Linked DNA regions of Rosistilla ulvae. The protein of the gene in region 2 interacts with the protein of the main gene of each other region in a pairwise test. Links are inferred from orthologs where the notes say so. Each region holds a gene or a part of one and is shown on either strand. Other genes may lie near its edges.

Region 1 (3,415 bases), 800 kb from region 2 along the record:
CGAAGCACGGTCACCCGCTGAATACTGGAAACCTATCTTCCCCGCGGCCGACGGGACGTGCGAATTCATTTTTTCGCCTCCCCGACGTGGAAATCAGCCCTCTCCGGCCACAGTCTTTAACGGCTGAACGGCTTGTGCCGCGTCGATCGCTTGCTCCCTCAGCCCTCTTCTTGAGCAACGTCCGCTGCCGAGCGAACAGCAAGTTCCCGACGCCGAGGTTGCGTCGCAATGTCGCCATATTCGACGCAATTTCGATCGATGCGATCAGCTCGACGCCGTCTGACGCCCCAATTCGATCGTATCGGCCCCGGATATGGATCAGCCGGGGGTTAGTGGCATCGTCATCCGAACGCGATTCTGATAGAATCTTGGCCTTATTGCCGTTCTCTTTTCGGTCCCAACGCAGGTATTCAATGAGCGACGCCGCCCCGGAATCCGACGCCACCCCAGAACCCGTTCGACGCGAAGCCAATGCGGACTACAACGCTGCCGATCTGACTCACCTGTCGGATCTGGAGCACGTTCGCGAACGGCCCAGTATGTACATTGGCGACACCACGGGGCGCGGCCTGCACCACTTGGTCTACGAAGTCGTCGACAATTCGATCGATGAAGTGATGGCCGGTTTTGCCAAGCTGGTTTTGGTGACGGTTCACACCGACGGTTCGGTCACCGTCGAAGATGACGGCCGCGGAATTCCGGTCGATCGCCACGACCAATTGTCTGAAGAACTCGATCGCGAGGTCAGCACGCTCGAAGGCGTGATGACGGTCCTCAAGTTTGGCGGCAAGTTTAAGGAAGGGGCCTACCAAACTTCCGGCGGTCTACACGGCGTCGGCGTAACGGTCGTGAACTTTCTTTCGCAATGGTGCGAGGTGGAAGTCCATCGCGAAGGAATGACGTGGACCCAGAACTACGAACGGGGCGTGCCACAAGGTCCAATCCAGAAGGGACACGAGACCAAGAAAAACGGCACCAAGACAACGTTTAAGCCCGATTCGCACATCTTCCAGACCACCAAGTTCAACTTCGACACGCTGAACAAGCGTCTGCAAGAACTGGCGTTTTTGAACAGCGGCGTGCGGATCAAGTTCTTCGACGAACGCAACGGCGAAGAATCCGACTTCTGCTACGAACGCGGTATCGTCGAATTCGTCGAACATCTCAATCGCGCCAGCGACGTGTTGCACCCGGAAGTTGTTTCGTTCACCGGCCATCGCGACGATGTCGAATACGAAATCGCCCTGCAGTACTCGACCGAGTTCACCGAAAACGTGCAATCTTATGTGAACAACATTCACACGATCGAAGGGGGTACGCACGTCTCGGGCTTCCGCAGCGCGCTGACTCGCACGCTGAATAACTACGGTAAGAAGGAAGGGCTGTTCAAAGCCATCACGCCGACCGGCGACGATTTCCGCGAAGGATTGACCGCCGTGATCAGTGCGCGGGTCTTGCATCCGCAGTTCGAAGGTCAAACGAAAACGAAGCTTGGAAACAGCGAAGTCGAAGGGATCATCACCAACGGGATTGGTGAAAATCTGACCAAGTACCTCGAGGAGAATCCGAAGGTCGCCAAGACGATCGTCCGCAAGGGACTGTTGGCCGCCGAAGCCCGCGAAGCGGCTCGTAAAGCCAAGGACCTGCTGCGAAAGCGCAAGGACGCTCTGGGCGGCGGTGGCTTGCCCGGCAAGCTCCGCGACTGCATCAGCAAGAACATGGAAGAATGCGAGATCTACCTGGTGGAAGGTGATTCGGCCGGTGGATCGGCCGAAGGTGGACGGATGCGTGACTTCCAAGCGATCCTGCCGCTTCGCGGTAAGATCATCAATGCCTACAAGAGTCGCGAAGACAAGGTGTTGGCGAACGAAGAAGTTCAGAGCATGATCCAGGCCTTTGGCACCGGTATCGGCGCCGATCAAGATCTGACCAAACGCCGCTACAACAAGATCGTCATCATGACCGATGCCGACGTGGATGGATCCCACATCCGCACCTTGTTGTTGTGTTTCTTCTATCGCCAGATGTACCAATTGGTTGCCAGCGGACACGTCTATTTGGCTCAGCCGCCGCTGTTCCGCGTCGTCAAAGGGAAGCACCGCGAGTACGTGCAGACCGATGAAGAGATGAAGCGTCAGTTGTTGGAACGCGGTCTCGCCGACGGAGTCCTGGAAACCGAAGACGGACGTCGCGTCGAAGGTGGCGAGATGCGGACGCTTTGCGAAACCCTCGCCGAATGCGAAGAAGCGATCGTGGCGTTGGAGCGACGCGGTATCAGCTTGCGAGCTCACAGTCTGCGGCTCGATCCCAACAGCGGCCGTCTGCCACCGTTGCACCTGTTTGTTGGTCCAGAGGAACATTGGTTCCAGGACCAAGCTGAACTGAGCGCGTTCATGGAACAGCGGAACGTCACCTTGGAACAGCCCGAGGAAACCGAAGAGGCTCCAGCCGAAGGTGCCGAGGCGGATGCTGCCAAGAAGCCGACGTTGGGCCACTTGGTCGAATTGCACGAAGTCCGCACGATCAACTCCGCACTCAAAGAGATCGCCCCGCTGAACTTCGGCATCGAAGACCTGATTCCTCAGGAACGAACCGGAGCGACCGAACCGCGATTTAAACTGATCCGCGAGGAGAACGTTCGCGGCTTGGAAGACCTTCGCACGCTGTTGGCCGAAGTTCGCGCCGCGGGTGAAAAGGGTCTGACGCTGACTCGCTTTAAAGGTCTGGGCGAAATGAACGCCGAAGAGCTTCGCGAAACGACGCTCGATCCGGCAAACCGAACCCTGATCAAGGTCAACCTAACCGATGCGGGAGCGGCCGACGAAATGTTCCGCCTGCTGATGGGCGACAAGGTTGAACCGCGTCGCGAATTCATCGAAAAGCACGCCCTCGACGTCCGAAATCTGGACGTCTAAATCCTCGCCGCTGCCGCGGTGGGAACCAATCGATGCCTGCGCCGATCCTTGTCGGTGCAGGCGTTTTCATTTTTTGGTGCTCCTGCCGAATTGGTAGCGGTCCGCTCGGATCGCTCCTCACTCCATACGCCGCTCGCCATTTCGCGAGCCGGGCGTTTTCGTAGAATGACGATCGCAAGTTCACTCGATTTCACCACGTACAACGGATTTTCAAACTGATGAGCGTTGAGATGCTTCCTAATCGTGACCAAGTTGCAACCGAAGACACCTGGGATTTGCAGCGGTTATACGCCGATGATGCGAGCTGGGAAGCCGATTTCAAACGGTTCGACGACCGGATGCCCGAATACGAATCCCATCGCGGACGGTTGGGAGAATCCGCTGCGGTTTTGGCCGAGGTGCTTCGTTTCGATAGCGAGATGGATCGACTGGCCGAACGCTTGGGCACCTACGCCTTTTTGAAGACGACCGAAGATCAAACCAACGGCCAGTACCAAGCG
Region 2 (3,678 bases):
CGCCGCCGCAATTGCTGCAAAAGCTGGGAATTCCGCAGGGCCGCGTAGCGATGATGTACCAGCCGTTTGTGCCGCCGCCGATCGAACAACAGGTCGATGAGAAGGGGAATCCCGCTCCGCTTCCCCCTTGCCCAAAGTGTGCCAATCGCGGCTATTACGGCCGATTTGGGATTTATGAACTGCTGACCGTCGGCCCAAAACTGAAGGATGCGCTGCTGAAAACCGGCGACGTCAACAAGCTGCGGCAGGTGGCAAAAGCCGAAGGGCATCGCAATCTGCAAGACGAGGGGATCATGGCAGTGGCTCGCGGCACGACGAGCCTCGAGGAGATGCGGCGTATCTTTAGCAGCGGCAACAAATAGATCACGACGCAACTTCTTTATCGCGTAGCACTTACGACTCAACGCGGAAGCTCTTGGCCCGTTGTCAATCAGGCGGAAATCGGTTAGAATTTCCGCCTCGATAGTGTTGCTGATATACCTTGTCCCAACCGCCCGTTTTATGGCGGTAAGCCGAGGTCTTTCTTGGTCTGTTCCATGATCGCTCGCGCCGACGGTGATTCCACCGGATGCGAGAGTTTTGAATCGCCCGATCTGAAGTGCCACCCTAGGCGTTTACCCGGTGATCGGTGCGGACAGCGACAGTGGTGAAAGAGTAATCAAAGGACGCTTCATTGGCTGACGAAGAGAACGGAAACGGTAGCGGCGACGAAAACGAAAACGGCGGCAGTTCATCGATCCCCATCGGAGGTGACAGCGGTGGGCACGGTGCCCTGCGAATGGTCGACCTGCCGATCGAAGATGAGTTGCGGGAGAGCTATCTGACGTACGCGATGAGCGTGATCGTCAGCCGAGCGTTGCCCGACGTTCGCGACGGTTTGAAGCCGAGCCAACGCCGGATCTTGGTCGCGATGAACGATCTGAACCTGGGCCCCCAATCGCGGCGGGTCAAGTGTGCGAAGATCTCCGGTGATACGTCGGGTAACTACCACCCGCACGGTGAAAGCGTGATCTATCCGACTTTGGTTCGGATGGCGCAAGAATGGAACATGCGGCACCTGTTGATCGACAAACAGGGAAACTTCGGCTCGATCGCCGGTCTGCCCGCCGCGGCGATGCGGTATACCGAAGCTCGCTTGAGCGCCGTCGCCGCGATGATGCTGGACGATCTCAAGCTGGACACCGTCGATTACGTTCCGACGTACGATGAGGCTCGCACCGAACCGACGGTTTTGCCCGGCCGGTTCCCCAACCTGCTGGTCAACGGATCCAACGGTATCGCGGTCGGTATGGCGACCAGCATCCCGCCCCACAATCTGAGAGAGATCTGCACGGCGATCATTCAATTGGTCGAAAATCCCGACATTTCGATCGACGAATTGATGGACACCGTCCAGGGCCCCGACTTCCCGACCGGCGGAATCATCTGTGGCCGGGCAGGCATTCGTCGCGGGTATTACACCGGCCGCAGCACCGTGGTCGTTCGCGCTCGCTGCCGCATCGAAACGGAAAAGAAACGCAACCGGATCGTCGTCAACGAGATCCCGTTCCAACAGGCTCGCGACCGCGTGGTCGAAAAGATCGCCGCCCTGGTTACCGGAGATCGCATCAAGGGGATCGCGGGGATCCGCGACGAGAGCGATCTGAAAGAGCCGGTCCGATTGGTGATCGATCTCAAACGCGACGCCGATCCCGATGTTGTCCTGAACCAGCTGTATCAGTTCTCGCCGCTGCAGGACACTTTCTCGATCATCTTGTTGGCGCTGGTCGACGGCAAGCCGCGGGAATTGAACTTGCGGGAGATCCTGCAGGAATTCGTCCGCCATCGCGTGACCGTAATCCGCCGCCGGACTCAGTTCCTGTTGGCTCGAGCGCGTCGCCGCAAGCACTCGGTCGAAGGTCTGTTGTTGGCATTGGCCGACATCGATCAGATCATCCAAATCATTCGCGCCAGCCGCACGCAGCCCGAAGCGAAGATCGGACTGATGGGCGTCGAGTGCCCTGCGTCGCTGATGGCCCGCGCCTTGGGCGACTCCGGATTCAACCAGTTCCAGCAGGAGCGTGGTGTCTCCGATACGTACAGTTTGACAAGCGTTCAAGCTGACGAAATCCTGCGAATGCGGTTGGGCCAGTTGGTCAACCTGGAGCAGGAAAAGCTGGGCGAAGAGCACGCTCAATTGCTGATCGAGATCTCCGGCTACCTCGAGATCCTGGCCGATCAACAGCTGATCTACGACATGATCAAAGAGGATCTCGAAGAGATCATGCGTCGCTTCGGCGACAACCGCCGCACCGAGATCAGCGGCGAAGAGCTGGGCAATATCGACTTGGAAGACCTGATCCGCGAAGAGACGATGGTCGTCACGATCAGCCATCGCGGGTACATCAAACGCGTCGCTTCGAGCACCTACCGGGCGCAGCGTCGCGGCGGCAAGGGACTCAAGGGTGCGGCGACCGAAGAAGAGGATCCGATCGAACACTTGTTCGTCGCCAGCACGCACGCTTATCTGCTGTTCCTGACCACCAAAGGAAAGGTCTACTGGCAGAAGGTTTACGATCTGCCAAACCTCAGCCGCGAGAGCCGCGGGCGCGCGATCGTCAACTTGTTGCAGCTGGCTGAAGACGAAAAGATCGCCGCCTGCCTGCCGGTTCGCGACTTCAATCTGCCCGGGCACTTCGTGTTGATGGCGACTCAGGGCGGATTGGTCAAGAAGACGCCGCTGGAAAACTACAGTCGGCCCAAGCGAGGCGGGATCATCGCGATCAAGTTGCGTGAAGGGGACGAATTGGTCAAAGCTGTGATCATCAAACCCGAAGACGAAGTCGTGCTGTCGACGTCTAAGGGAATGGCGATCCGGTTCTCCGAATCGGACGCTCGCCCGATGGGCCGCAACACGTCGGGCGTGAAGGGAATCAGCCTGGGCAAAGACGATCATTTGGTCGGCTTGGTCGTGGCCGATCCAAACGCCACGCTGCTGACGATCTGCGAACGCGGATACGGAAAGCGAACGCCGTTTGGCCCCAACGGAGACACCGACCCGACCGAAGACGAAACATCGTCGTCGGCGAAGTACCGCGTCCAGAATCGCGGCGGCAAAGGCGTTCGCGACATCAAGACGACCGACCGAAACGGTCAGGTGATCGGCAGCTTGCGAGTCGATGGCGACGAGGAGATCTTGATGATGACCGCGCGGGGCAAGATCCAACGCGTGGCCGCTGAAGAGATCAACGTGATCGGCCGTAACACCCAAGGGGTGCGGATCATGAACCTTGGCGAAGGCGATTCGCTGGCGGCGATCGTTCGCGTTCCGAAGGAAGAGGTTTCCGAAGAGGAAGAGGCTGCCGCGGCAGCTCCCGTCACCGCAGCTGATGCCTCGGCACCGGCTAGCGATGGCGAGGCCGCTCCGGAAGCTGCATCCGACAGCGAAGCGACATCCGACGACACCGCGTCGCCCGATGACGAAAACGGCGCGGAGTAAGGCGAACCTCGATTGCCGGATCAAGCACCTCAACCGACACCTCCCCGCCATGCCCGCGTTGCGGTCATCGGCGGCGGGATCAGTGGCCTCGTCGCCGCTTTCGATCTGCGGCACCGGCATCCCGAATGGGATGTGGTGCTGTACGAAGCGAGCGATCGCGTCGGTGGTGTCATTCGCACGCTCCGGCAGGATGACTTTCT

What was found.
Region 1: the proteins of gyrA (region 2) and EC9_RS07695 interact in binary tests that used the Escherichia coli proteins (3 or more experiments, as listed by UniProt). The link is inferred for Rosistilla ulvae from one-to-one orthologs.

What each region holds. Positions count from the first base shown.
Region 1 is NZ_CP036261.1:2,114,935-2,118,349, reverse strand. What follows is about bases 102-3,164. They hold EC9_RS07695 (DNA gyrase subunit B), read left to right. Parts: upstream 102-413; coding sequence 414-2,915; downstream 2,916-3,164. Other genes in these bases: pepF (oligoendopeptidase F), read left to right, coding at 3,146-3,164. In the rest of the region: more of pepF, read left to right, coding at 3,165-3,415. UniProt on the Escherichia coli protein: DNA gyrase negatively supercoils closed circular double-stranded DNA in an ATP-dependent manner to maintain chromosomes in an underwound state.
Region 2 is NZ_CP036261.1:1,320,002-1,323,679, reverse strand. What follows is about bases 353-3,678. They hold gyrA (DNA gyrase subunit A), read left to right. Parts: upstream 353-673; coding sequence 674-3,478; downstream 3,479-3,678. Other genes in these bases: hemG (protoporphyrinogen oxidase), read left to right, coding at 3,491-3,678; EC9_RS04835 (ATPase, T2SS/T4P/T4SS family), read left to right, coding at 353-362. In the rest of the region: more of EC9_RS04835, read left to right, coding at 1-352. UniProt on the Escherichia coli protein: A type II topoisomerase that negatively supercoils closed circular double-stranded (ds) DNA in an ATP-dependent manner to maintain chromosomes in an underwound state.